Regions from separate parts of the Exiguobacterium sp. MH3 genome, predicted to be linked through region 2. Evidence: predicted binding sites of a transcription regulator. Region 2 holds the regulator's gene; the other holds the start of a gene.
What was found. Region 2 encodes LexA, which represses DNA repair genes until DNA is damaged. Its sites were predicted from a motif close to CGAACATATGTTCG; they were not measured.

Region 1: a site for LexA is predicted at 12,538-12,551, ahead of uvrB (excinuclease ABC subunit UvrB). Genes of this name have one in related genera too.

Annotation. Positions count from the first base shown of each region.
Region 1 covers NC_022794.1:2,455,681-2,471,000, forward strand. Annotated here, with positions in the region: gene trxB (thioredoxin-disulfide reductase) at 1-744, opposite strand, end outside; gene U719_RS12950 (tetratricopeptide repeat protein) at 806-2,290, opposite strand; gene kapB (sporulation phosphorelay system protein KapB) at 2,387-2,767, opposite strand; gene U719_RS12960 (DapH/DapD/GlmU-related protein) at 2,798-3,280, opposite strand; gene ppaX (pyrophosphatase PpaX) at 3,264-3,920, opposite strand; gene lgt (prolipoprotein diacylglyceryl transferase) at 3,924-4,757, opposite strand; gene hprK (HPr(Ser) kinase/phosphatase) at 4,757-5,692, opposite strand; gene U719_RS12980 (hypothetical protein) at 5,819-6,202, shown strand; gene U719_RS12985 (DUF4097 family beta strand repeat-containing protein) at 6,451-7,560, opposite strand; gene uvrA (excinuclease ABC subunit UvrA) at 7,661-10,516, opposite strand; gene uvrB (excinuclease ABC subunit UvrB) at 10,518-12,485, opposite strand; gene U719_RS13000 (PDZ domain-containing protein) at 12,692-13,855, opposite strand; gene U719_RS13005 (S41 family peptidase) at 13,878-15,302, opposite strand.
Region 2 covers NC_022794.1:1,104,542-1,119,861, reverse strand. Annotated here, with positions in the region: gene U719_RS05620 (ABC transporter transmembrane domain-containing protein) at 1-1,569, opposite strand, end outside; gene U719_RS05615 (YneF family protein) at 1,690-1,920, opposite strand; gene tkt (transketolase) at 2,044-4,014, opposite strand; gene U719_RS05605 (DUF896 domain-containing protein) at 4,288-4,524, opposite strand; gene U719_RS05600 (recombinase family protein) at 4,638-5,291, opposite strand; gene U719_RS05595 (hypothetical protein) at 5,337-5,627, opposite strand; gene lexA (transcriptional repressor LexA) at 5,836-6,450, shown strand; gene U719_RS05585 (metal-binding protein) at 6,482-6,952, shown strand; gene U719_RS05580 (MIP/aquaporin family protein) at 7,139-7,840, shown strand; gene glpK (glycerol kinase GlpK) at 7,884-9,386, shown strand; gene U719_RS05570 (hypothetical protein) at 9,462-9,782, shown strand; gene dhaM (dihydroxyacetone kinase phosphoryl donor subunit DhaM) at 9,861-10,229, opposite strand; gene dhaL (dihydroxyacetone kinase subunit DhaL) at 10,222-10,824, opposite strand; gene dhaK (dihydroxyacetone kinase subunit DhaK) at 10,849-11,817, opposite strand; gene U719_RS05550 (AzlC family ABC transporter permease) at 11,972-12,673, shown strand; gene U719_RS05545 (AzlD domain-containing protein) at 12,652-12,978, shown strand; gene U719_RS05540 (GNAT family N-acetyltransferase) at 13,292-13,567, opposite strand; gene U719_RS05535 ((4Fe-4S)-binding protein) at 13,542-13,778, opposite strand; gene glnA (type I glutamate--ammonia ligase) at 13,895-15,241, opposite strand; gene U719_RS05525 (MerR family transcriptional regulator) at 15,287-15,320, opposite strand, start outside.

The DNA.
Region 1 (15,320 bases), 1.4 Mb from region 2:
ACCAGTGATCGGGTTCATCCCGATGTAGATGAAGACACCATCGATCGGATGCGTCGTTACGTCAGCTGTTTTTGTATTGATCAGCTCGATACCGCCGACTTTCCCGTCTTGTTCGTTGATCTGTTTAACCGTATGGTTCCAGATAAAGTCGATTTTCGGGTTGTCGAACGCACGTTTTTGAAGAATCTTTTGAGCGCGGAGCTCGTCACGACGGTGTACGATCGTGACTTTTTTCGCGAAGCGTGTCAAGTAGACGCCTTCTTCAACCGCAGAGTCGCCTCCACCGATGACGAAGAGTTCTTTTTCTTTAAAGAACGCGCCGTCACAGACGGCACAGTACGAGACACCGCGACCACCGAGTTCTTCTTCACCCGGTACGCCGATTTTCTTATATTGTGCACCAGACGCGATGATGATCGCCCGTGCGTAGTAATCTTTGTTGTGTGCATGAATTGTTTTGTATGCTTTACCGTCTTCGATGCTTCGAACGTCTCCGTACGCATATTCTGCGCCGAATGCTTTCGAGTGGTCGAACATTTTTTGCGAGAGATCAGGTCCGAGGATGCTGTCGTATCCTGGGTAGTTCTCGATATCTTCTGTGTTCGCCATTTGACCGCCCGGAATCCCGCGTTCGATCATCAATGTCGAAAGGTTCGCACGTGATGCATAAAGTGCGGCTGTCATCCCAGCAGGTCCTGCCCCGATGATGATGACGTCATAAATTTTTTGTTCTGTTTCCGCCATGATTCCACCCCATTTATCGTAATCGTTGTAGTTTGAGTATAGGTGAGAATCGCCTAAACGTCTAACACTTTGCTTGCAGCGGTGCCAGCATCCGTTCATGTGTCCGGATCATCGATGCGACGTGATCGAACGAACAATCGACGAGTGATGCACATTCCTCAATCAACATCCCATCCCGTAAATCATGGAAAAGATAAAGCAGTGATGCCGCAGATGCTTCAATCGAATCGAACGATTCCCCGCTTAAGACGAGCTGTGCGAAGCGTTCATAAAAATCCCCTTCGAGACTCATCCGTTCTTCGTCTGAAACGAACCGTTCCGCAAGACGGATCGTCTGCAATGCCCGGTGAATGCGTTCATCCACGACATCAGTCCGTCCTTCCATCTCGATGATAATCTGTTCCGTCAATAACAGGACGTCTTCCTGATCTGTCACTTCTGGCATCATCGACAATGCAAGCCGTGCTTCAGCATCGTTCAGTTTACCAAGGAGAAGTGCCGTAAAGATCCGCGAGACATCATCTTCCGTCTTCAGCGCTTGGATGAGTGCCGAGCGAAACTGCAGGTTGTGCCGGATGTCATACGTATCCGTCTCTTCCTTTAACGCTTGTGCTTCGTCCGACTTCAAGAAAGCGGCTGCTTCTTCGACGTGTCCTGTCTTATAGGCAGAGATTGATAACCAGTGCCCAAAGAGTGGATCTCCCCGGTAACCGCGACGCTCGAGCAACTTCAACTCTTCATAGGCGATATCGTATCGTCCGATGATCGCAAGCGTTGATGCGACCTTATAACGTGTCTCAAGGTGCACGGAACGCACGTGTTCGAGTTGACGAGAGAGACGATGCGCCTCTTCGTCCTGACCCATCTCGTGTAACAAGACGAGCGTGTTACAGAGGGCATGCAAATTCCCCGGATTCCCTTCAAGGACCCGTTCAAGGGAAGCGAATGCCTGATCATTCTCTCCTAAATAGAACTCGACGATCGCGAGGTTGTTGTAGGCAGGCCAGAACGTCGGGTAATGGGCAATCAGTCCCGTCAACGTCTCCTGTGCCGCGAACAGCATCCCTTTATCGATCTGGCGTTGTGCCTGACCGTGCAGACGAATCAATTCATCCTCTTCGTCGTCTTCCATCTCTTGTTCGAGATCAATCAGTTCCACGAGTGCGGCCGATGCCTCCGCGTGTTTGCCGTTTGGTGCTTGCTCTAAATATTCCATCGCATGTTGTCGCGCTTCTTCGTAAAGTGAGACGTGTGCGTAGTTATTCGCTAAATAAAAGAGTGCTTCCGTATTTGATGCGTCGAGTGCGCGTACTTGTTTCAAGACATCATTCGCATGATTGATTTCTCCTGTCTCGAATAAGACACGGGCATAACGGAGCAAATAACGGATGTCCGCTGGCTGAAGTGTCGTCGCCTCATCTAAATGATAGACGGCTTCGTCCAGTCGCCCTTCCCGGTGCGCCTTCCGTCCGCGGAAATAAAAAAGTTCCGCTTGGCGCGCTGTTATCGCAAAGGGGTCTGCTTTGTATTTGGTTAATTCCATCATGATTCAAGCCCCCATAAATAGTAAACTGGTTTCGTAGTTGCAGACACAAGAATACCCTATCTCTAGGAGGCATGCAACAGAAAAAAACGCCGGAGTTCATCCCCAGCGTTTCGCATAAATCGATTCCAGTTCTTTGTAATTCTCTAAGCATTTTCGTACAAAAGCATCCGTCTCTGGATTCAGTCCTTCAAGACGTGCCACGTCCTTGTCATATGCCTGCCGTAAGCTCGTCGCATAATCGGGAATCTCTCCGTCATACGCATAAACGACTGCGGGCGAAACCGTGATCTTTTCGTGCTTATGCAAGGCGGTCCGGATATGGAAGAGTGGAACATCGACTTGGTTCGGTTGGTGAAGATCTCCTTGAACGGGATGCTTCTCAACAGCCAACACCTCAACGACGAGACCTTGTGGACGTTCGGCGAATAATCTTCCGAAATACTTTCCTGTCTTATACGTAAAGCGGATGTGCGTCATCTTTTTTCCTTCTTCCTTCTCACAGTTTTGTCACATTTCGTGCCGGCGAAGCGGCTGACTCGAGACGCGTTCATTCGGCGCAATATCCCGGTGAACGACCGATCCGGCACCAACGACAGCACCATCTCCGATCGTTACGCCCGGTAGGATTGTCACGTTTGCACCGATCAAGACGTTGCTTCCGATGACGACGTCACCTAAACGGTACTCCGTCGTCAAATATTCATGACAGAGAATCGTCGTATTGAAGCCGATGATCGTATTATCACCAATCGTGATCCGCTCCGGAAACATCGTGTCCGGCATCACCATCAAGGCAAGTGCCGTCTTCTCCCCGATCTTCATCCGAAGACATGTCCGGTAGAGTGCGTTCTTAAAACGTAGCGACGGAGCAAATCGACCGATCATGATGATCGTAAAGCACCACATCACTTTAAAGAACGACACCGTCCGGTACATGTGCCAGAGTGGATTCGTCGTTCCGACCTGAAACCGATCAGTTCGCCGCGCCATTTTGTTCCTCCAGCCAAGTAGCAAGATGATCCATCGAATCAATGATGACGTCCGGCTCGAGGGCTTCTAAGTACGCGCGTCCTTTGATCGCCCAACCGACCGCGACCGTCTTCAGTCCCGCGTTCTTGCCACCGAGAATGTCCGTATCGTTGTCGCCGACCATGATCGTTTCGTCTGCTGTTGATCCAAGCAACTGCATCGCTTTTTCGAACGGCTCGACGGCTGGTTTTTCTTCCGTTACGTCGTCGGCTGCGATGACCGCGTCAAAGAGTGACGTCAATCCGAACAACTCGATGCCGCGAAGAGCGACACGACGACTTTTCGACGTCACAACCGCCATCTTGTATCCTGCTTCATGCAGACGACGTAATCCGTCAAGCACACCCGGATACTCGAGCACGAGCGCGTCATGCATCGCGATGTTGTAGCTACGGTAAAAAGCGACCATCTCTTTCCACTGTTCCGCATTCATCGCCGAGAACGATTTTTCTAGCGTCGGACCGATGAACGGAAGCAATTCCGCTTCCGTGAACGTCCGGTCCGGATAATAGTAGCTGAGCGTGTGCTCGAAGCTTTTTAAAATTAATGGATTCGTGTCGATCAACGTGCCATCTAAATCAAACAGTAGCGTGCGAATCATCGATTACTTCGCCTCCTTTTTCGAACCGTCCAAGTAACGAACGGCGTTGCGGCGAACGACCATCATAATCACACCGAAGATGATCAGACAGATTGAGACGATTTGTGCCGTCCGGAGTCCATCACCCATCATCAGACTGTCCGTCCGGAGTCCTTCGATATAAAAGCGTCCGATTGAATACCAAACGAGATAACCGAGGAAGACATACCCACGGCGTGGATTGAACTTCATCCGCCAGACGATCAACAGAATGACACCGATGATGTTCCAGATGCTTTCATAGAGGAACGTCGGTAAGTAGTATGTTCCATCAATGTACATCTGATTGACGATCCAGTTCGGTAAGTGCAGCGTATCTTGTAAGTACGACCATGTCGTTTCGCCACCGTGTGCTTCTTGGTTGAAGAAGTTACCCCAGCGTCCGACGGCTTGTCCGAACAAGAGGGATGGTGCCAAGATATCAGCGATTTGCCAGAACGAGATCTTTTTCTTACGCGTATAGATAATGACCGTCAAAATCGCACCGATGATCGCACCGTGAATCGCGATCCCACCTTGGCGGATATTGATGATTTGGTCAAGATGTTGACTATAGTAGTTCCACTCGAACGCGACGTAGTAAATCCGGGCACAGATGATACTGATCGGAATCGACCAGATGACGACATCGACCGCATACTCTTCGTTAAAGCCGATCCGCTTCGACTCGAAGATTGCAATCAACAGACCGACGACCGCACCGAGTGCGATGACGATGCCGTACCAGTAAATCGGTACAGGACCGAGTTCAATCGCCACGCGGTCAAACGTTGGTTGTACAGAGGCTAAAGTTCCCATCAAAGACCACCATTCCCATCTTCAATTGCTTGCGCGAGACGTCCCGCGAATTCTTCTGCTGTGTTGATGCCCATGTTCTTCAGACGATAGTTCATCGCTGCGACTTCGATGATGACAGCAAGGTTTCGTCCGGGACGAACCGGAATCGTCAGGAATGGAATTTCCGTATCGATGATTTGGAGTGTCTCTTGGTCCAGACCGACGCGATCATAGACTTTCGATTGATCCCAAATCTCGAGGTTACAGACGAGGCTGATCTTCTTGTGCGAGCGAACAGCACCTGCACCGAACAACGTCATCACGTCGATGATCCCGATTCCGCGAATCTCAAGCAGATGTTGAATCAACTTCGGTGCCGTTCCGACGAGAATCCCGTCACCGGTTTGACGAATCTCAACTGAGTCATCTGCCACTAGACGGTGACCCCGCTTAACGAGTTCGAGTGCCGTTTCCGATTTACCGACACCACTTGCTCCTTTGATAAAGACACCGACACCATAGATATCGACGAGGACACCATGCATCGCTGTCGTTGGTGCAAGTTCCGCTTCGAGGAAGTTCGTGATCTGTGACTCGACCGATGTCGTATGCCCTTTTGTCGTCAACAGTGGTACGTTCGTCTCATCCGCGGCTTGGATGATCGCTTCCGGTACGTCAAATCCACGTGTGATCAAGATACCAGGTGTTTCATCCGTACAAAGGACATTCGCTCGTTCGCGTTGTTCCTCGTACGTTAAATTATTGAAGAACGTCAATTCTGTTTTTCCGAGAATCTGGAGACGTTCTGCCGGGTAATAGGCATAATAACCGGCAAGCACAAGGCCAGGTCGGCACAAATCAGCCGTCAGAATCGGGCGATGTAAGCCCTCTTCTCCCGTGACGATGTGGAGATTGAATTGTTTTACGATTTCAGCTGTTCGCACTTTTGGTTGCACGCTTCGTCAGCCCCTTTCACTTGAAGTATTGTACCATATTTTTATTCGATTCATGGAATTGGATTAGAAGCATGATTTCTTGGGAATGGAATAAAGAGTTAATATTTTGAAGGAGGTTTTGCCGTGATGTCAGGCGGTGGTATCGGATTGATTTTAGTCATTATCTTATTTGCGGTTCTAGCGATTGCTGGTTTCGTCTATCTCATCATCTCACTGATTGATATGTGGAAAGCGTATTCGCGTAATCAAGATCAAACTGCTCTCTTATTCTTTATCATCTCAATCATCGGAATCTTTATCAGTGGTTCATTCATTTCCTACGTCCTCGCGATCATCTTCTATTGGAATCGCGCACGCGGAAAGAGTTGGCTCGGAATCGGTCTGATTCTCGTTTCAATCGTTCTTGCAATCATCGGTGTCATTGCCTTACTCTCGTTCGGTTACGATATGAATAATATCGAGAACATGAACTTCGACGAGCCGATGATGGATCAGGATTACGATTATTGATGTAGGAACTACACCCATCTTCTTATGAGGATGGGTGTTTTTGTCTATGCAGCTGACGAAGCTCCGCTCGCGTGACTCCTACAGGAAAAAGCGCGGTCATCCGCGCTGTCAGAGACAAACGAGACCCGGCTACTCGTTCCTAGAACGACGTAGCCGCGGCTTGTGTCTCGCCTGAGGAAAGCACGCAAAGCGGATGCGACGTCATAAGAAAAGCGCAACCTCTTTTTCAAGAAGTTGCGCTGGTATGCTTATAACGTTTGTGGACTGAGGTGAACACCATGCGTGACCGAAATCGTACCTGTCTTCGTATCCGCTTCGACCTCAATTTTTGGTGAGCGACCGCGACCTGATACGAAATGGAGCTTCCGGTTGACGATCTCTTTTTGATCCCGGATTAATTCCATGTCATCGAGGTTGCAGTTGAGACCACCGAAGTTCGTCTCAAGCTCACCGTAGACTTCTGCGCCGTGCGGCAACATCAAAGCGATGCTTCCAGCAAGGGACGAAGCTTTGACCTTCGCGTTTTGCACGGTCTTCAGCTCACAGCGGACGTTTCCGTTCGCTGTTTTCAGTTCTGAACGTTCGAAGACACCTGTCGTGATGATTTGTCCGTTGGCTGTCTTCGCCTTCAAGACTTTCAACTCCGACTCTTCGATTTCAATCGAACCGTTCGCTGTCGATACTTTGACATCCTCACTGAACAGATCGCGGACGTTGACTCGACCGTTTGCTGTCATCAGTTGAGCGGATGTCGTATCAAGTGACGTCAACGAAATTTCCCCGTTCAGCGTCTGTAAGACGAATGATTCGTAATGACGGCGTGGTACTTTCAGATGGACTGTCGCACGGACACTCTTATCCTTCAAACGGATCGAGAGTGTGTTTGCCGAGACCGCGTGTTGAACAGCGGCTTGAAGTTGCTCAAGCGCTTGTTCTTCCGTCACCTGTTGGCGGCGAAGCGGACGTCCTGTCACCGTCAATTCGCATTCTTCGAGATCACTCGGTTCAACGACCAAGTTCGCATTGAACAGATCGACGTGAACCGTCTCACCGCTGAACGGGAATTGTTTGACGTAGGTGACGTTCGGACCAGACGCCTGATTAAGCGAAAGATCACTGTCCTTGATCCGGCTGACGAGATTATCGAACGCTGACATGACTTTCGTCGTCAGCGAATCGACGGAATACTGGTCGACCCGATCATACTGTTCTGGTTCATCGACGTACTTATGTTCACTGGCAGAAGTTGCACGTTCGTCGATCGCTTCGAGCCGCTCGAGTTTATCGAGTGCCTCATCAATCGTTAACTTTCCTTCTTTGACTTGCTCCAATATCAATTGACGCATATCTTGCTTCATGAACCGTTCCCTCCTATTCTTGAACCTCAAACGTGTGTTACATGATACTTTCGTTTAAGTTCCCTTAGTTCCTCCCTACGAATCCTCATCCACAAAAGTTTCACGATTCAATTCGTGCCGCATCGCGTTCAAGGACAGGTGCGAGGTATCGTCCCGTGTAGGATGCTTCAACTTCAGCGATGTGTTCCGGTGTACCGGCAGCAACGATCGTTCCGCCACCGTCGCCACCTTCAGGTCCAAGATCAATCAAGTAGTCGGCCGTCTTGATGACGTCCAAGTTGTGTTCGATGACGAGTACCGTATCGCCATTGTCGACAAGACGTTGCAACACTTTCAGGAGACGCGCGATATCATGGACGTGAAGCCCTGTCGTCGGCTCATCGAGAATATAGATCGTCTTCCCAGTCGAGCGTTTATGCAACTCGGACGCCAGTTTAACACGTTGCGCTTCCCCGCCGGACAGTTCCGTCGCGGGTTGACCGAGACGCATGTACGTCAGACCGACGTCAGCGATCGTCTGCAGTTTCCGCGTAATCTTCGGAATGTTCTCGAAGAAGGCAAGGGCATCTTCAACCGTCATCTCAAGCACGTCGGCAATCGTTTTGCCTTTATATTTCACTTCGAGTGTTTCGCGGTTGTAGCGTTTTCCGTGACAGACTTCACACGGAACATAGACGTCCGGTAAGAAGTGCATCTCAATCTTGATGATCCCGTCACCGCGACACGCTTCACAGCGTCCACCCTTGATGTTGAAACTGAAACGTCCTTTTTTGTAACCACGGAGTTTCGCTTCGTTCGTCGAAGCAAAGACGTCACGAATGTCATCGAAGACACCGGTATACGTTGCCGGGTTCGAGCGCGGTGTCCGACCGATTGGTGACTGATCGATATCGATGACCTTATCGATTTGATCCAGACCAGTGATCCCTTTATGAGCACCCGGTTTTTCTTTCGCCCGGTTCATCTCGTGCGCGATCGTCTTATAGAGAATTTCATTGATCAACGTCGATTTCCCGGAGCCCGAGACACCGGTGACGGCGACGAACAGACCAAGCGGAATGTCGACATCGACGTTCTTCAGGTTGTTTTCCGATGCTTTGTGGATATGGAGCATCCGACCGTCTGGCTCTTTGCGTGTCGACGGAACAGGAATGAACTTCTTCCCGGACAAGTATTGACCAGTCAACGAGTTCGCATCCTGCATCAACTCTTCCGGTTTCCCGGCTGCCGTGACGAATCCACCGTGATCGCCGGCACCAGGTCCGATATCGATCAAGTAGTCGGCTGCCATCATCGTGTCTTCATCGTGTTCGACGACGATCAACGTGTTGCCAAGATCACGCATCGCCTTCAGCGTATTGATCAGACGATCATTATCACGTTGGTGTAAACCGATCGATGGTTCATCGAGAACGTAGAGGACGCCCGTTAGACGCGAACCGATTTGTGTCGCGAGACGAATCCGTTGCGCTTCCCCACCGGACAATGTCCCCGCTGCGCGTGAGATCGTCAGGTAATCGAGACCGACGTTCTCAAGGAACGACGCCCGTTCGTGAATCTCACGAACAATCATCCGCGAAATCGTCTTATCCTTCTCACTTAATTTCTCCGGTAGTTCGTCGAAGAACATGACCGCTTGTTTGACAGACATCTTCGTCACTTCACCGATATGGTGGTCAGATACTTTGACAGCGAGCGATTCCCGTTTCAAGCGATGTCCTTTACACGTCGGACAGGCCTTCTTCGCCATGTAGCCTTCCATCTGTTCCCGGATATAATCAGACGACGTCTCCTTGAAGCGACGTTGTAAGTTGTTAAGGACCCCTTCAAAATAGAGGTTCGTATTTCGGACCATCCCGAAGTCGTTCTCGTAACGGAAGTGAATCTCTTCCTTCGTGTTTCCGTTCAAGATCGTTTCACGGTGTTCTTCTGACAACTGTTCGAACGGTGTATCCATATCGATCTTGAAGTGATCACAGACCGCTTTGAGCAATTGTGGATAATACTGCGAGCTTGTCGGTTCCCACGCTACGATTGCCCCTTCGTTCAATGACTTATCGGGATGCGGCACGACGAGATCAACATCGACCTCAAGCTTCGTTCCGAGACCATCACATGACGTACAAGCACCAAACGGTGAGTTGAACGAGAACATCCGTGGTTCAAGTTCGCCGATTGAGAAGCCACAAATTGGACAAGCATGATGTTCACTGAACAACAATTCGTTGCCGTCCATCGTATCAACGATGACCCGACCGTCCGCGAGGCGAAGTGCAGTCTCCAGTGAATCCGCAAGACGGGCTTCGACGTCTGGTCGCACGACGACACGGTCGACGACGACTTCGATCGAGTGTTTCTTGTTTTTCTCAAGCGTGATCTCTTCAGCGAGATCCATCGTCTCTCCGTTGACACGGACGCGGACGAAGCCTTCCTTCTTCAAATCGTCGAGCACCTTGACGTGCGTCCCTTTGCGTCCAGAAACGATTGGCGCGAGGATTTGCAGACGCGTCCGCTCCGGTAACTCCATCACTTGGTCGACCATCTGACTGATCGTCTGGCTCGAAATCTCGATTCCGTGATTTGGACAAATCGGTTTACCAATTCGTGCGTACAACAGACGCAAATAATCATAGATCTCTGTGACCGTTCCGACCGTCGAACGCGGGTTTTTACTTGTCGTCTTCTGGTCGATTGAAATTGCCGGACTCAGTCCCTCGATCGTATCGACATCCGGCTTATCCATCTGTCCGAGGAACTGACGGGCATAGGCTGATAAACTTTCGACATAACGCCGTTGTCCTTCCGCGTAAATCGTGTCGAAGGCAAGCGACGATTTCCCTGACCCGGACAAGCCCGTCAAGACGACGAGCTGATCGCGTGGGATTTCGACATCGATGTTTTGTAGATTATTGACGCGAGCGCCTTTGATGATAATCTGATTCTTCTTTTCTCCCAACTTAGGCACCTGCTTTCAATTCTAATATGAGATCGCGGAGCTCAGCAGCTCGTTCGAACTGCATGTCTTTCGCCGCTTGACGCATCTCTTGATCAAGCTGTTCAAGCAACGTTTCGCGCTCCGGTTTTTTGAGTTTGTTGAACTTCTCGAGTTTTTCGACGGTGTCGTCGCTCTCGATCGTCGTACTGATGACACCACGAACGTCTTTTTTGATCGTCTGCGGCGTGATGCCATGTTCTTCGTTGAACGCCATCTGGATTGCGCGACGGCGTTCCGTCTCATCGATTGCGCGTTGCATCGAATCGGTGACTTTATCAGCAAACAAGATGACGTGTCCTTCCGAGTTCCGCGCCGCCCGACCAATCGTTTGAATCAGCGAACGGTCCGAACGGAGGAAACCTTCCTTATCGGCATCAAGAATCGTCACGAGTGAGACTTCCGGAATATCGAGTCCTTCTCGTAACAAGTTGATCCCGACGAGGACATCGTATTTCCCGAGTCGTAAGTCACGGATGATTTCAATCCGTTCCAGCGTCTTGATCTCCGAGTGCATGTAGTTGACCTTGACACCGTTCTCTTTCAAGTAGTCGGTCAAGTCTTCTGCCATCTTCTTCGTCAGTGTCGTCACGAGAACACGTTCGTTCTTCGCGACCCGGTCACGGATGTTATCCATCAAGTAATCGATTTGTCCCGTGATCGGATGAATCTCGATCGTTGGATCAACGAGACCGGTCGGACGGATGATTTGCTCGACCATCTCTTTCGAATGTTCGAGTTCATACGGTCCTGGTGTCGCCGAGATATAGATCGCCTGACTGACTTTTTCCTCGAACTCCTCGAACCGTAACGGACGGTTGTCTTTTGCCGACGGAAGACGGAAGCCGTGATCGACGAGGACTTGTTTCCGTGCTTGGTCGCCGTTATACATCCCGCGAATTTGTGGCAACGTGACGTGTGACTCATCGGCAACGAGTAAGAAGTCCTTCGGGAAGTAATCGAGCAACGTATACGGTGTTGCCCCTTCCGGCATCAAGTTCAAGTGACGCGAGTAGTTCTCGATTCCGGAGCAATAGCCCATCTCACGCATCATCTCGAGATCGTAGTTCGTCCGTTGTTCGAGCCGTTGCGCTTCGAGCAACTGATTGTCTTCGCGTAGCTTCGCAAGCTGGACCTCTAGTTCCTTCTCGATGTTCGCGATCGCTTTCTGCAGACGGGTATCCCCCGTCACGAAGTGGGACGCCGGGAAGATCGAGATGTGCTCACGGTCCGCGACGATCTCACCTGTCAGCGGATCCATATCACGAATCCGTTCGATCTCGTCACCGAAGAACTCGACCCGGACACACTGTTCATCGCGTGACGCCGGGAAGATTTCGACGACGTCTCCGCGGACGCGGAACCGTCCGCGCTGGAAGTCGATGTCGTTACGCTCATACTGGATGTCGATTAGACGACGGAGCATCTCGTTTCGCCCCATCTCATTGCCGACACGCAGTGACAAGACGTGGTTGTTGTACTCTTCCGGGTTACCGAGACCATAGATACACGAGACAGAAGCAACGATCAAGACGTCTTCCCGTTCGAACAGGGCGGACGTCGCCGAGTGACGTAGTTTATCAATCTCATCGTTGATCGAAGAGTCCTTCTCAATGAACGTATCCGTCGATGGGACATACGCTTCCGGTTGATAATAATCATAAAAACTAACGAAGTATTCGACCGCATTGTTCGGGAAGAATTCCTTGAACTCCGAGTAGAGTTGTCCCGCTAGTGTTTTGTTATGGGCAAGGACGAGCGTCGGTTTCTTGATTTCCTTGATGACGTTCGAGACCGTGAACGTCTTCCCGGTACCGGTCGCCCCAAGCAACGTCTGATGTCGTTCGCCTTGTTTTAGCCCAGTCACCAATTTTTCGATTGCCGTCGGCTGATCACCGCCTGGCTCAAATGGTGAAACGAGTTCAAAATCCATCGTTTGCTTCCCCCTCATCACGTAAAAAATCTATTTTTATTGTACCACTTTACGAACAAACATTCGATTATGAAGTGCTTCTTTTAGGAAGTTACCCTTTTTTTCGAAAATGCAAAAGTTTCTTTTTGCTTCGAGTGTTGATCCTCGGTTTTTCTGCTCACAAAAAAATCCCCGTCACGGCTGTTCCGTGACAGGGATGTACTAATTTAATGCAAAGACCGCACTTTAGTGCGACCATGGACCGGCTCGTTGACGAACAGGATACCAAGTTCATGATGATCTTGTTCATAGAAGGCACGTTGCGCAAACCGGATGTCACCGTTATGGTTCATGACTTCAAGACGCAGATACGGTTTGTGTTTTTGGATGGCTTCGTAGAACGATGCTTCCGAATCGACCTTCTCACCATTGACCTTATAGATCGCTTCACCCGGAATCAAGCCCATCTCGGCAGCTGGTTTATCAGGTAGCGTTCCAAGAATGACGGCACCACGCGTTCCATTGAGGAACAATGGTGTCTGTGCTCGGTTCAAGCGTTTGACCCGCTGATGCAATAGGATATGCAGAACGAGCAACAAAACGATCCCGTACAGCCATTCAGCTTGTCCGGTGACGTATGCAAGAACCGTCAATAGAATCGCGACGAGACTCGTGATCAAACGTCCTTGAACGAGCGGACGCATCAATTCTTTCGGCAACTTACCCGTAAAGAGGAAGCTGAAGCCGATTGGTAACCAAAGCACGATCGGAACGAGCTCTGGGAAGCTGTAACGTGGCCACCAGGCTTCAAGCACGTCGCCCGGAACAAAGACGAGCAAAGGCAATAGCCAAAGTTTATTCGCTGACAGCCCACCGATGAAGCGACCACGCTTCGAGACGACAAGTGACGGTGACAGGCGTCGCTTTCCGCGCCACCAGACGAGGAGACATTCCGCGACGAGCGTTAACGTCGCAAGCAATAAAATCATTTTCGGCTCAACCTGACGAACCGGATCAAGACGTGCATCCATTAGGAACCAACCGGCAAGTCCAAGCAAGACGATCGGCCAAAGCGGTACGTTCAAGCGAACGATACCGACCAACAGCAAGACGCTCGAGAGTCCAAGTAACAACAGAGCGTATTGCGGCGTCAGCGTCAATCCTAGCCAGCCACTGACGACAGACAGGACGAGACCAATTAGTAACCCAGGTAAAAGTGTTTCGAGGACATCGCTTCGTTTACCGTGTGTTCGGGAGCGGAACAATCCACGTTCCCGTTTGACACGCCGGATGCCGATGACCCAACTGACAAGGAGTGCTAACCACAAGGTCGGACTGGCGATGAGACTAATCGCGGTCCAACCAATTTCATCGAGTAATTCCACGCGCATTCAGACCTCTTTCCATTCCTTATTATTGAGCAGCGACCTCAAGTGCTTTTTTCCGCTGGACGTCATTCTTATCGTCCTCGAGTTTCTTCAGGAGACGCGTCTCCATCTCACCCGCTGTCTGCTGATCGATTTTTCCAGTGACGTCAAGCTTCGCATCCTTTTGCAAGGCTTCGACGGCTTGCTTCATCGTGTCACCGAAATACCCATTTTGTCCTTTTGGCTCGAAACCGATTGCTTCGAGGACGAGGTGAGCATTTTCGACTGATTTTCCATAGTCGCCGACTGCGAGTGACTTTTGATCAGTCAAAATCTTCGTGACGTTGAAGTACGCCGGTTGCTTGACTTCAATCGTTGGCTTAACACCTTTTTTATGAATCCAGTTGCCGTCCGGTGTCAGCCATTTGTTCGTCGTTAACTTCAAATCGCTACCGTCCTTCAAATCATAGGCACTTTGGACGATGCCTTTACCGAACGATTTCGTACCGACGACCTCGGCTCCAGCTCCTTCTTTCAGACCAGCTGCCAAAATCTCAGATGCTGACGCGGATCCGCCGTCTTCGAGCACGACGATGTTATACGGTTTCTTCTCGTCTGCCTTCCCGAATTCCTGCTGACGCTCTCCCTTATTGTTCTCGACTTGATAAATCGGAACGTCCTTCGGAATGAACGGTGCAATCATGCTTGAGACAGCCGTTAAGAGACCGCCCGGATTTCCGCGAACGTCGATGACGAGTCCATCGATATTCTGACTCTCGAGTTTCGCGAGCCCCTTCTCGAACTCTTTAGCCGTCGGTTCTGAGAACTGTGTCACTTGCAAGACACCAATTTTCTTCCCGTTGACGTCCTCGGTCGACGTATAGACTGTCTCGATTGGAATCGTATCCCGTTTGATCGTGATGTCCATCGCGTCTTGTCCACTGCGTTGAATCGTCAGGACGACGTTCGTTCCTTTTTCACCACGGATTTTCTTGACCGCCTGATCCGTCTTTTGCCCTTTCGTCGACTTGCCGTCGATTTCTAAGATGACGTCACCCGGTTTGATGCCAGCTTTTTCAGCGGGTGATCCTTTGATTGGTGAGACGATGACGATCGACTCGCCCTTTTGTTCAAGCGTCGCACCAATCCCTTCGAAGGAAGACGATAGATTCGTATTGAACGATGCCGTTTCCGACTCATCCATATAGACGGAATACGGATCGTCAAGCACTTCCGCCATACCGGACAACGCACCGTCCAGCAGTTCTTTATCCGTTACGTCCTCTAGATAGTTCTGTTCGATCATTTGACGGACCTGATCAACTTTTTTCCAATCACCCGTCGCATTCGCCGACGACGATGACGTCGAGACAGAATCCGTTCCGCCAGCCGCTAGCATCCCGACGGCACCTGCCCCTAAACCAAGCCCGAAGGTACTGACCGCGATGACTGCTGTTGTAGATTTTTTCACGCTTGATTCCCCACTTCC
Region 2 (15,320 bases):
TTGTGCCTGATCGTGATCCGCCGTGCGGAAGTGGTGGATGATCGCTTCCTCAGTTTTGGCATCAACCGCAGATAAGGCATCATCGAGCACTAAAATCGGACAGTCTGCTAGTAATGCCCGGGCAATCGAGATCCGTTGTTTTTGACCGCCGGATAACGTCACCCCACGCTCCCCGACCATCGTCGCATACCCTTCCTTAAATCCAAGAATATCATCATGAACCGCTGCGATCCGAGCTGCTTCCATGATGTCTTCCATTGATGCATCCGGTTTTGCAAAGGCAATATTATCAGCAATCGACGCGGAGAATAAGAAATGATCCTGTGGAACGATCGCCACTTGACGACGGACGGTGTCACGCGTCAATTGTTTGATGTCTCGTCCACCAATCGTGATGGCGCCTTGTTTGACGTCGTATTCGCGAGACAATAAGCGAACGAACGTCGATTTCCCAGCACCTGTCTTCCCGACGATTCCGAGCGATTTACCGGGCTTCAACGTCACATCGATGTCTTGTAAGACCGGTTGCGTATCATAGATGAAACGCTCAATCCCAACGTGGAGTTCAGGTGAGGAAACACTTGTTGCTGCTTCTTTCGCATCTTTAATTTCCGGTTCGATCGCAAGCATTCGCTCGATCCGATCGTAGGAAGCACGACCACGTTCGACAATGTTGAACAACCAACCGAAGGCAAGCATTGGCCATGTCAATAAACCAAGATATGTAGTGAATGAGACGATGTCACCAATTCGGATTTCACCTTGTTGTAACAGATATGCACCATATCCGACAGCGATGATGTACGATAGACCGACTAATCCAAAAATCGTCGGATCAAATAATGCATCGATTTTTGCGACACGACGGTTCTTTTGGACGACGTCATCCGATAGATCCGTAAACGTCTGCACGTCTGATTCCACTTCCCCTGTTGCTTTTAAGACGCGGACACCACTAATACTTTCCGCGACCTTGTCATTCAAATCGGAGAATGCTTCCTGCGCGTCGTGAAAACGCGAATGTAACATTTTCCCGTAGCGTGACGTCAAGTAGACCATCAGCGGCATCGGTAGAAGTGATACGAGCGTCAATTTCCAACTGATCGTCGTGACCATCGTGATGATGACAAAGCTCCCCATCGTCACCGAGTCGACGAGCGTGAGAATACCGGCACCTGCTGTCATCGATACCGCCTGTACGTCGTTCGTCGCATGCGCCATCAAGTCCCCGCTCCGATATTTCTTATAGAACGATTGATCCAAATCTGAAAAATGTCCATACAGTTGGCTGCGCAATAATCGACCGAGACGAATCGATGCTCCAAAGATATAAAAGCGCCAAAAATAACGAATGATATATGTCGCGACCCCGATGAGCAACAACGTACCTGCGAGACGAATCAAATCATCTTTCGTCAAGCTTCCCTCACTCAGACCGTTGACCGTCGTCCCGATGATTTTTGGCGGAATCAACTCTAACGCCGCTACAAAAATCAAACTGACGACCCCAAGACTATACGCTTTCCATTCTCGCCGGAAAAACCAACCGAGTTTCCTGAAGACTCCCATTCAAGTCTCCCCCCTTTTTTAAATCCTATGATTATTTGAAATAGTCTCACATTTTAGATTAGTTCTCTTTCTAAAAAATAGCAAATAAAAAGGAGACCATTTAGTCCCCTTTCGTACAGCTTATTTTTTAGGTGATTTCATTGAACCACTCATTGAACGCATCACTTGGTTGACTTTCTTTTGTGATGGCTTTTGACCCATTTGCATCATCAATGTCTTAATCATATCTTCGTTGATTGGTGGGTTTTGCTCCAAGTAGTTCATCATGTATCGACGAGCGATATAGAAACCAAGGGCGACACCTGCTACCAAGCAAAGAAGGGCAATTAAAATCCAAATCCATGTAGCCAAGTTGCTTCCTCCTCTAACTTAAAACGTCGCTTTTTACTATACTATAATTCCAATTGTTTGCATAGATGATAATAGATGAAAAACGAGCCCGACGTAAGATCGGACCCGTTTTTCCGGAAAAGATTATCCGAGTTGTTTGACTGTCGCTAAAACGTTCTCAACAGACATGCCGTATTCTTTCAAGAGGAAGTCTCCAGGCGCAGATGCGCCGAAACGATCGATTCCGATGACTTGTCCTTCTGTTCCTACATATTTGTACCAACCGAGCGAAGCGCCTGCTTCGATCGCAACACGTTTCGTGATGTGTTTTGGAAGAACTGATTCTTTATACTCTGCTGACTGCGCTTCAAATACTTCCCATGATGGAAGCGAAACGACAGCTGCTGATTCACCAAGTTCTTTTTGTGCTTCGACAAGAAGGTGAACTTCTGAACCCGTACCGAGCAAGAGCGTGTCGGCTTTCGTGACGTCACCAGCGATGACATAACCGCCTTTTTCTGCGCCTTCCGTCGTTGTGCCTTCAAGTTCAGGAAGACCTTGACGTGTTAAGACAAGAAGTGTCGGTTTGTCTTTCGCTTGAACTGCTGTTTTCCATGCTGCGATCGTCTCTTTTCCGTCTGCTGGGCGGTAGATCGTGACGTTCGGCATTGCACGGAAGCTCATCAAGTGCTCGACTGGCTCGTGTGTTGGACCATCTTCACCGACAGCGATCGAGTCGTGCGTCAAGACGAAAATTGATGGAAGTCCCATTAATGCTGCTAAACGAACTGCTGGACGGAGATAATCCGAGAAGACGAAGAATGTCGCGCCGTAAGGAATGACGCCGCCGTGAAGTGCCATACCGTTGACAGCCGCAGCCATTGCGAATTCACGTACACCGAACCAGATGTTACGACCACTTGGGTCGATATCGAAGTCTGCTTCGCCTTTGAGCATCGTGTTGTTCGATCCTGCAAGGTCAGCTGAACCACCGAACAATGTCGGAACGTTCTTCGCAAGACCGTTCAAGACTTCACCACTCGTTTGGCGTGTCGCTTTTTTCGATGACAAGTCGTACGTTGGAAGATCTGCTTCCCAGTTGCTTGGCAATTCGTTTGCGATCGCGCGAACGAGTTCCGCATGCAATTCCGGGTGAGCTGCTTCGTATTGTTTCATCGTTTCGTTCCATGCGTCTTCCGCAGAAGCACCACGTTGGACGATCCGCTCGTCGAACAATGATTTGACTTCTTCAGGGACGTAGAACTCTTCGTGATCCCATACATAGCTAGCTTTCGTCAATTTGATTTCCGCTTCACCGAGTGGTGCACCGTGAGAAGCCGATTTCCCTGATTTGTTCGGTGAACCGAAGCCGATGACTGTCTTGACTTCGATCAATGTTGGTTTTGTCGTCTCTGCTTGCGCCGCCGCGATTGCTTTCGAAATCGAATCGATATCCGTTCCGTCTTCTACGCGAATGACTTGCCAGTTGTACGCTTCGAAGCGCTTCTGGACGTTTTCAGAGAATGATTTATCGAGATCGCCATCAAGTGAGATATCGTTTGAATCATACAATACGACCAATTTACCAAGACCAAGGTGACCTGCGAGTGAAGCCGCTTCAGCTGAGACACCTTCCATTAAGTCTCCATCTCCACAAATTCCGTATGTGAAGTGATCGACGACGTTGAGATCGTCACGGTTGTATTTTGCTTCAAGATGACGTTCTGCCATCGCCATACCAACTGCCATTGCAATCCCTTGACCAAGTGGACCTGTCGTCGCATCTACACCAGCCGTGTGACGGTATTCCGGGTGACCTGGTGTTTTTGATCCCCATTGACGGAATGATTTAAGATCATCCATTGATAGATCATATCCCGATAGGTGGAGGAGTGAGTAGAGAAGCATCGAACCGTGTCCGGCTGAAAGTACAAAACGGTCGCGGTTGAACCATTCTGGATTTTTAGGGTTGTGGTTCATATGATCCGCCCAAAGCGAGAATGCCATCGGCGCTGCTCCCATTGGCATACCTGGGTGACCCGAGTTCGCCTTTTGTACGGCATCAATCGATAAGGTACGAATCGTATTAATTGCTAATTGTTCTACTGTCGTCATGTTCGTCAAAACAATCATCCTCTCTCTTTTTCACAAATTCCTACTCATTTTAGCACACTCTTAAATGTGATACAACTTTTCTAAATAGTATGTCACATTAAAATGAATGCGCTATCTATAGCCGTTCTATCGACTCATACAGGATGCATGAATTGATGAAAGATCGTTATTAAGATGTATTGCTATCGTGCAATGTTTCCTCATCTAACAGCGCTAAACAAAAAAGAGGTCCGCTTAACGCGAACCTCTTTCTTCTATAGAAGAAACAAACGATTATTGTTTATTCCGTTCTTCTTCTTGTGCTTGTTTTAATTTCTCTGGTGTTACGTCCGTACCTTCTTCATCAACAATCTTCATGCCCATGAGTTGGTTTTTGAACGATCCACGGAATGCTGCGAGATACGCTGCACGTAACTCTTTTTGCTCTGCCGCTTCTGCTTCTGATAACGGCTCGACTTTTGATTTATTCGCTAATGCGTTGATTCGATCTAATTGTTCTTGTGATAACATGGAATCCCTCTTTCTGTACGACTCAAACTTGAGTAGTTCAATTGTATTCTTACTGTAAAAGAGCTTACTAAAAAAAGCAAGTTAACCGCGTCAGTCGACGGGTTACTTGCTTCTCATTCCGGGCTAGGCGTCAATTCTCGGTATTCAAGGTATCGACGATTGACCGTTGCCTTTGAAATATCATGTCCCATCCCGCGAAGCGTAACGGCGATATCTGAAAACGTCAGTCCGAGTTCACGGAGACGTACGATTTCTTCGATCGGTACGTCCTTTCGGCTACGCCCGGCGTTCTCTCCTTGGCGATTCAGATTTCGTTCCGGGCGAAAGCCTTGTTCGACCGCTCGCCGCATGCCGCGCGCGATTTTTGCATTATGCAGTTTACGTTGATATTCTTCCACGAGTGAGACGATCTCAAGGACCATAGCTTCTGCATCAGCAAGTTGGTATTCTCCATCGGAATCAAGTGTCATCAACCGAACACCGTGCTTCTTAAACGTGTGCAAAATAGCGATTTTCGCATTCCCTCGACCAATCCGTGTGTCATCCGTTACGAGGACCGCATCTACCGCATCACGTGTCACATGATCAAGAACCGTCAGCATCCCTTCCCGATCGACGTCATATCCACTCTCTTTTTCAGAGACGACATCCACGACATCAAAACCCTTTTGAGACGCGACCTTCGAAAGTTCCATCCGTTGGCGTTCAATCGAACTATCTTGTGCTTCTTTTTCGGTCGACACCCGACAATAAATCACGACCTTCATCGTACCTCACATCCCTGTTCGTTCTTTCACAACTTTTCCATTTTGTCATTGTTGTGCGATTGGTACAACGATTTTGCTTTTTGAGATGACGTGTTTTGTCTCGACATCATTATTTTTAATCAACCAGTTGACGTATTCTTCATCTGACATCGAACCGTCATTGTAGACTTCAGCGATTTGTTCAACTGTAGCGTTCTCATCGACCGTAACGGAAGCAGTCATTAGTTGCGCCACTTTTTCATCCGGGCGCGGTGTGAGTAAAAAGATCACGAAGGCAATACTTAATGCATAGAAGAGAATTGAAAAAGCATGAGTACGAATCGTATGAATCATCATGAATCCCTCCAAATATGAAATGAATGAGTTAGAATAAATGTTCGCGGAACAATTGTTCGCATAACTCATAATAAACACAGAACCCGTGTTCGGTCAACACAAAATGTCGAACAATTGTTTGTACGCTCATTTGTTCTATGTTATAGTGAATCTAGAAACATATATTCTTACATTTCAAACTTCAATCCAGAAAGAGGTGGCAATTCGTATGCGGAAAATGTCTAAGCGCCAACAAGAGATTCTCGACTACATCGTCTCTGAAGTGAAACTGAAGGGGTATCCACCATCAGTTCGTGAAATCGGAGAAGCAGTCGGACTCGCGTCTAGCTCGACGGTACACGGTCATTTGGATCGACTCGAGAAACGGGGAATGATTCGCCGTGACCCGACGAAACCACGTGCGATTGAGATATTGCTTGATAAGCCTGAAGAAATCACGGAAGCCATCGTCCATGTTCCCGTCATCGGGAAAGTCACAGCAGGTCTTCCGATTACAGCGATTGAAAACATCGAAGAACAGTTCCCACTCCCTGCACATTATGTAGGGAACGAGACGGTCTTCATGTTGACGATCGATGGTGAATCGATGATTAACGCAGGTATTCTTGACGGCGATCGTGTCATCGTGCGCCAACAAAACACAGCAGAAAACGGAGAAATCGTCGTAGCTATGACCGAAGATAGCGAAGCGACGGTGAAACGGTTCTTCTTAGAAGATCAACAGGTACGTCTACAACCAGAAAATGACTCGATGGATCCGATGTATTTCGATAATGTCTCCATTCTTGGTAAGGTAATCGGCGTGTATCGGACGATTCATTGACGGAGGGACCAGTTACGACTGGTCTTTTTTCATGCCATCAGGAAATGTACATGATACCGTCAATACCGTCGCACTGACGGGTTACGTTGCGTATTCGGTCGCAACGCAACAAACCGATTGGTTACCGACTGCCATCGGTATCGCTGTCGGTACCCTTTGGTTGTCACCCGACCTCGATTTAAAGTCAGAACCGTATTATCGCTTTGGACCATTTCGAGTTCTTTGGATGCCGTATGTCAAGATCATGCCTCACCGATCGATCTGGTCGCATGGACTGATCATCGGAGACATCATTCGGCTTCTTTATAGTGCTGCGATTCTGATTCCCCTACTATTTATAAGTCTATATTTTCAGGTTCTTGATTCCGCTACGATTGATTCGTGGTTTGCTTCCTTGCCTGCATTCATCGTTGGCATCATGGTGGCGAGTACGATTCATATCCTACTAGATTATTCCAGCAGTTGGTTTCGACCTAAAAAAAGAAAAAAACGTCGTCGGTAACACCTCTTTTGCTTGCTTGCAGGCAGGAAGAGGTGTTTTCTTATCCACTTTTTCGTATTTTTAAACATCAAAATAAAAAATTTCCATTCCTATATTTCAATTATATGTATTGAAAACGTTCTCAAATCGGAGTAATTTAAAGTAGAAAGGCCATTATCTGCTTTAATCCAAAGGGAGGGTTTTTGCATGAATAACTTTGTACTAGAAATGATCGGTACGATGATCCTCATCCTGCTCGGGGATGGAGTCGTCGCCGGTGTCGTCTTGAAAAAGACGAAATCGGAAAACAGCGGATGGATCGTCATCACGTTCGCTTGGGGTCTTGCCGTCATGACAGCAGCATTCGTCGCTGCTGAAAGTGGAGCACACTTGAACCCCGCATTGACAATCGCACTTGCTTTGAACTCTGACCTACCGTGGGCAGACGTTCCGATCTACATTGCCGGACAACTTGTCGGAGCTTTCATCGGCGCCATTCTCGTTTGGCTTCATTACATGAAACATTTTGAAGCGACTGATGATCAAGCTGCAAAACTCGGTGTGTTCGCAACAGGTCCAGCGATTCGTCATACGCCGTCGAACTTGATTTCTGAGATCATCGGGACATTTGTTCTCGTCTTCGGTATCTTGGCACTTGGTTTAACAACGTTCGGAGATGGCTTAAAACCACTCATCGTCGGTTTACTCGTCGTCGTCATCGGTCTCTCGCTCGGTGGTACAACAGGGTATGCCATCAACCCGGCTCGTGACCTTGGACCGCGTATCGCGCACGCTATCCTACCGATTCCGAATAAAGGTTCATCTGACTGGGGCTATTCATGGATTCCTGTCGTTGGTCCAATCATCGGTGGAGCGATTGCCGTGTTCATCTATCAATTGATCTACTAAGATCACGTCTCACTAACACATACCGCTCAAGGGGGATTTCGAAATGGAAAACAAGTATATCCTAGCACTCGACCAAGGTACGACAAGCTCACGTGCGATCATCTTCGATCACGATGGGAAAATCGTCAATTCGGCACAACGGGAATTCAAACAGTACTTCCCACAACCAGGCTGGGTCGAGCATGATGCAAACGAAATCTGGGGTTCGATTCTTGCCGTCATGGCCGAAGCACTCGGAACAGCAGATATCAAACCTGAGCAAATCGCCGGAATCGGCATTACGAACCAACGCGAAACGACGGTCGTCTGGAACAAAGAAACAGGTAAACCGGTCTATCACGCACTCGTTTGGCAATCGCGTCAAACGTCTGGTATCTGTGACGATTTAAAAGAACAAGGTTTGAACCAGAAGTTCCGCGATAAAACAGGACTTCTGATTGATGCCTACTTCTCTGGAACGAAAGTCAAATGGATCCTTGATAATGTCGAAGGTGCGCGGGAGCAAGCGGAAAACGGTGAATTGCTCTTCGGTACGATCGATACGTGGCTCGTTTGGAAACTGTCTGGTGGAAAAACGCACATCACGGACTACACGAACGCTTCACGAACATTGATGTACAACATCTACGAACAAAAATGGGATGAAGAATTACTCGATATCCTCGGTGTTCCTGCTTCGATGTTGCCAGAAGTTCGTCAGTCGAGTGAAGTCTACGACAAAACGGTACCGTATCACTTCTTCGGTTACGAAGTGCCAATCGCTGGTATTGCGGGTGACCAACAAGCTGCACTCTTCGGTCAAACGTGCTTCGAAGCGGGTGAAGGGAAAAACACATACGGAACAGGTTGCTTCATGCTCATGAACACAGGTGAGAAAGCTGTTTCTTCTGATCATGGACTCTTGACGACGATCGCTTGGGGTGTCGATGGAAAAGTCGAATATGCGCTGGAAGGTTCGATCTTCGTCGCTGGTTCTGCGATCCAGTGGCTCCGTGATGGACTCCGGATGCTGAAAAATGCGAAAGATTCAGAAGGTTACGCAACGAAAGTTGACTCGACAGACGGTGTTTATGTCGTACCTGCCTTCGTTGGTCTTGGTGCGCCGTACTGGGATTCAGATGTTCGCGGGGCAATCTTCGGATTAACACGCGGAACAGATAAGGAGCACTTCGTTCGGGCAACGCTTGAATCACTCGCTTACCAAACACGCGACGTGTTAACAGCGATGGAACAAGATTCTGGGATCGAACTGAAGACACTTCGTGTCGACGGTGGTGCTGTAGCCAACAACTTCTTGATGCAGTTCCAATCGGACATTCTCGGCGTTCCTGTCGATCGTCCGCAAATTAACGAAACGACAGCACTCGGTGCAGCTTACCTTGCTGGATTAGCTGTTGGTTACTGGAAAGATAAAGCGGAAATCAAACAACAATGGAAGCTGGATCACCAGTTCAAACCAGAGATGAAAGAAGACGATCGTGAGCAACGCTATGCTGGATGGCAAAAAGCGGTGGAAGCGACAATGGTCTTCAAACCATCAAAATAAAACAATTGACCCGGTCCCTTTTTCAGAGAGACCGGGTTTTTGATATCTTATAAAAAATATAGCGAGAGGTGTGTCATGAATTCTACTTATTCTGATCAACAGCTAAAAGAACACATTCAGGCCGCGCTGGATGGCAACATCACGCATGAAAAACTAGCAGATTGGTGTTATCGATACATGACAAACGTGTACCAGAACGATCTTTATCATATTGCAACCGACGGACGTAGGAGCTATCCGTTAAGTGAGCAAGCGACTGAAGTAGTAAACGATATTGATGCACAATGGGATCTTTATCTTGCTAACAGTTATTCTCTAAATGAATTACAGACCATTGATTTATCTACAATTAGTTTGCCTAGAGAGTGGTTAGCAAAATGGCTTCAGTCGTTTTGATTCATGAAACACTCATCTAAGTTTTAATACGAATAGAAAAAATGCCCCTTCGCCTACTCGCAAAGGGGCATTTACTACTTATTTGCTAAACTCTTTTTTCAATCCATCTTCAATCTCATCAACGGATTTCGACTGACCACTTAAGACTGCCGCTAAAAACGCACCTTCGACGAGTGGTGCGTCGATAAACCGAACCGTCCGTTCGCCACTATATAGTTCAAGGGCCAGTTCCGTGTTCATCGTCGCAGAACCGATATCCGTTAAAACGACTCCATCATCGTCCAGTGTATTTAGTGTTTCTTCGATTCGCGTCGCGTCCGTTCCAATGCTACCGTCCTCAAGACCTGCTGCTATTAAGACTGGCGTATCCGGTGCCATCTCTGCCAACAGTTCCTTTAGTCCAGTCGCAAGCTTTTCACTATGGGAAACGAGTACAAGATTAACCATGAAGCACCTCCGCGATTTCGCCAAGTAACAACGCACTTGATAGACTACCTGGGTCCTGGACGCCTTCCGTCGCTTCACCGAAATAAGACGCACGCCCTTTCGTTGCGATACGCGCTTTCGTATCAGCAAGCGCTTGATCGATTGCCGCTTTCAAATCCCCGTCTTGCGAGAGCGCCTCTTGGAACGGTGTCCAAATATCGACCATCGTCTTTTGACCGAATTCCGATTTCCCACGCGATTTGATGCCTTCCGTCGCTTCATGGAAAGCATCCGCGAGTTCTGCACCTTCGACTTCTGTTTTTCCTTTGAACGCACCAGCGAACTTAACGAATGCCGTGCCGTACAAAGGACCGGATGCCCCACCGACCGTCTTGATCAGCGTCATCCCGACCTCTTTCGATAAAGCTCCTAAGTCCTCATACTCGCCGTGTTCTTCTAACGTCTTTTGGACTGCTTGGAAGCCACGTGACATATTGATCCCGTGGTCCCCGTCACCGATTTCCCGGTCAAGGTCCGTCAATTCATCCTTGTGCTGGTCAATCTGTTCCGCTGCTTTGATGAGCGCGCTTCGTAACTGTTCCGTCGTCAACTTCATCTTTGTACACCCCGTTTATCTAAATTAGAATCCAATCGCTTTCGTTTCTGCATCGAGATACCCAAGCAGTTCATCATCTACTGGTAAGAGCGTGATTGAGAATCCGTGCATCTCGAGCGACGTCATATAGTTTCCAACGAACGAACGGGCAATCTCGTAACCGTGTGCCTGAAGTTCTTCCGCGACATATTTATATGTGATATACAGTTCGGATTCTGGTGTTCCACCCATCCCATTCACCATGACTGCGACTTTTTTGTCTGGTACTTCTTTTGTCAGACGATCGAGCAACTCTTTAACGATCGCATCAACGGAAGCGACTGCTTTTCGTTCAAGTCCTTTTTCACCATGGATGCCAATTCCGATCTCCATCTCGTCATCGTGCAACTCAAAGCCCGGCTTGCCGCTCTCTGGCATGTAACATGGTGAGAGTGCCATTCCGATCGAACGAACGCCCTGGATGACTTTTTCCGCGACTGCTTTGACTTCACTCAGTGATTTCCCTTCTGCAGCTGCAGCTCCGGCAATCTTATGGACGAAGACCGTTCCCGCGACACCACGACGATCCTCTTCCTTTTTGATCGCGATGTCATCATTGACAACGACCGTGTCGACTTCGATGTCCTCGAGTTCAGCGAGTTCCTTCGCCATATCGAAGTTCATGACATCACCGGAGTAGTTCTTGACGACAAGGAGGACACCTTTTCCACCATGGGCTGCCTTGATACCTTCGAGCACCATGTCCGGTGTCGGTGACGTGAAGACTTCCCCACAAACAGCCGCAGCAAGCATACCGTCCCCCACGAATCCAGCGTGCGCTGGTTCATGACCACTTCCTCCACCAGAGACAAGACCGACTTTTCCATCAAGCGGTACTTTTCGCGCGACGACATTGACTCCTTCGACCTTTTTATACAAATCAGGGTGAGCTAGTACGAGTCCGTCGACCATGTCTGAAACGAACCGGTTTGAATCTTTCATTAATTTGTGCATGAAAAACGCTCCTTTACCTAACTGATTTTGCCGTACCACTTACTCTTTACCACCAAATCAAGTCGAATATGTCGAAAAAAATGATGAAAATATTGACCAGTTGGTGACGATATTCCGCATGAGTGCTATGCTCTTAAAAAAGAGGAGGAATCGAATGTCATCAGCCTTTCAAGCAGGCGTCCGTGCCTGTCTACCCACTGTCCTCGGATATATCGGCATCGGTTTTTCAGCTGGGATCGTCGGTCGTGCCTCCGGCTTATCCCCTCTTGAAGTCGGATTCATGTCCGTCTTCATCTATGCCGGCGCCGCTCAGTTCATCATCACGAGTCTCTTACTATTAAATGGTCCTGCTTCTGCCATCATTCTGACGACGTTCATCGTCAATCTCAGGCACTTGTTAATGAGTCTGACGCTTGCGCCACATGTCGAGACACGTCATCTCCGCGACCGCCTCGGTACCGGAACGCTACTGACGGATGAGTCGTTCGCTGTCGCGATGAACACTGCGCAAAAAGGGAAGCTCTCCCCGTCCTTCATGCATGGCTTGAATCTGACTGCTTACTTCAGCTGGATCGTCGCAACCGTTCTCGGCGCCCTTGTCGGCAGCTGGTTCCCTGATCCCGAGCGCTTCGGTCTCGATTTTGCCCTGACAGCGATGTTCATCGGCTTATTGTACTTACAGTTTGAAGGGGAACGTTCCCGTATTGCCGTGAATAGTTGCCTCCTACTGATTGTCTTACTATTGCTTTACATAACCATGCGCTACTTTTCTCCAGAAGTCGCCGTTCTTTGCGCGACGCTCGGTGGTGCAAGTATAGGAGTCGTGATCACACGATGGAAATCCGCCCGGAATTAATCGCTCTTTTTTTAGCTTGTGGACTCGTCACTTGGATTCCACGCGTCTTACCGTTTCTCGTCCTTCATGGACTAACGTTACCGCGCCTCGTAACAGAATGGCTCTCGTTCATTCCGGTCTGCCTGCTCGGTGCCCTTTTCTTTCAAAATCTTCTCATCGCTCAAGATGAGGCGTTTCCGACGGTTTCGACGCTTCATGTCTTCGCCGCACTCCCGACCATGGCGGTCGCGATTTTCAGTAAAAGTTTATCCTGGACGGTCGTGACTGGTGTTGTCACGATGGCGTTTCTACGATTGTATCTATAAGCAAGTCATTCATCTTTAGCCTATTTCGATGCATCTCTTGTGTTATCCTTATAATAGAAATAAATGGATAGTGAAGGAGGTCCTGATATGCCAAATAAGCAGTTCATACCCTATTTGATATTGCTGTGCGTCATTTTTATAATCGCGAGTCAAATGGATCTGCCTTATCTGCTAAAACAAGGATTGATTGTGTTGTACGTCATCGCCTATTTCGGCACGCTGATGGTTTCTCTCAAAATGAAAGTTAGGGATCATAAACAATGACTCGAAAAAATCTCATCTGGTCTTGAGAGACTAGAGGAGATTTTTGTGTTCACGTATTTGCTTGTACGTCCTGATAATCGGATTGATGTTCAAACTCTTTTTTCGCAAACGGACATAACGGTAACAGCTTGACGTTTGCTTCTCGTGCCCAGTTGACGATCTCGGCAACGAGTTGTTCTCCGATCTGTTGATTGCGGTGCGAGGGATCGACGTATGTGTGATCAATGATCCACATGCCGTTGTTCGTATCGCTGTAAGTGATTTCCCCAATCACTTCCCCTTCCTGATGGGCTTCGATTTTACGTTCCGCTCGTTTCAGCTCCATTTGCTTCCCTCCGTTCGTAAGATAAGGCGCCGCTCGGACAACCGTCGACGACCCGCATGACATCGTCCACTGGTGCCCCGTCCGCTTCAATCCACGGACGCCGCTTGACATCAAAGACAGTTGGTAGACTTCGTACACAATGACCAGAGTGAATGCAGACTTCCGAATCAAAATAGACCGTGATTTCTTTGCCTTCATATCCTTTTTTCATGATGTATCGTCTCCCTTTCTTTGTACTCTTATATCTTTCCACATCCTTGACTCAATCCCTGTCGGCGCTATGAAAAAAGCACTTCCGGACAGAAGTCCGAAAGTGCTTGAGTTGGATTAGAACAAGACCATGTACTGATCGCGTTCCCATTCCGTGACTTGCGTCCGGAACATATCCCATTCGATTTCTTTCAATTCAACGAAGTGCTCTGCGATGTGATCGCCGAGAGCGTGCATGACGACGTCATCCGCTTTCAAGACTTCGAGTGCGTGGCTGAGTGTTGATGGAAGATCATCAATTCCGTTTGCAACGCGTTCCGGTTTGTCCATGACGTAGATGTTGCGGTCGATTGGAGCCGGTGCTTTCAAGTTGTTCTTGATTCCATCAAGACCTGAAGCAAGCAATGTCGCAAGCGCAAGGTACGGGTTCGCTGCTGGGTCGACTGAACGAACTTCGATACGAGTCGAGAGTCCACGTGCTGCAGGAACACGGACGAGTGGTGAACGGTTACGTGCTGACCATGCGACGTAGCAAGGTGCTTCGTAGCCAGGAACAAGACGTTTGTATGAGTTGACTGTCGGGTTACAAACCGCTGTGAACGCACGAGCGTGTTTGAGGATACCTGCCGTGAAGGCACGTGCATCATCCGACAATTGCATGTCTTCGTTGCCTTCATCGAAGAAGACGTTCTCGTTGCCTTTGAAGAGCGACATGTTCGCGTGCATGCCTGATCCGTTGACACCGAAGAGTGGTTTTGGCATGAATGTCGCGTGCAAGTTGTGCTTCGCAGCAATCGTCTTGACGACGAGTTTGAACGTTTGGATGTTATCCGCTGTCGTGATCGCATCCGCATATTTGAAGTCGATTTCGTGCTGACCTGGAGCGACTTCGTGGTGTGATGCTTCGATTTCAAAGCCCATGTTCTCGAGCTCAATGACGATCTCTTTACGGCAGTTTTCACCGAGGTCGACTGGTGCGAGGTCGAAGTATCCACCTTGGTCGTTCAATTCAAGTGTCGGACGACCTTTTTCATCTTTCTTGAAGAGGAAGAATTCTGGCTCTGGTCCAACGTTGAATGATGAGAAACCGAGCTCTTCCATCTCTTTAAGTACCCGTTTGAGCTGACCACGTGGGTCTCCTGCGAACGGCGTGCCATCCGGATTGTGGATGTCACAGATTAAACGTGCAACTTTCCCTGTTCCATCTTCTGTCCATGGGAAGACGACCCATGTGTTCAAGTCTGGGAAGAGATACATATCTGATTCTTCGATCCGGACGAATCCTTCGATCGATGAACCATCGAACATCATTTTGTTATCAAGTGCTTTTTCCAATTGGCTTACTGGAATCTCAACGTTCTTGATCGTTCCGAGGATATCTGTGAACTGTAAGCGAATGAAGCGTACATCCTCAGCTTTAGCGATTTTCAAAATGTCTTCTCGTGTAATGTTGCGACGTGTCATGTGACAAATCCCCTCTCCGATTCGTTTTTATATGGTTACAGGTCCTTACTTGAAGAAACGCCCGAGCTCACCTTGGATG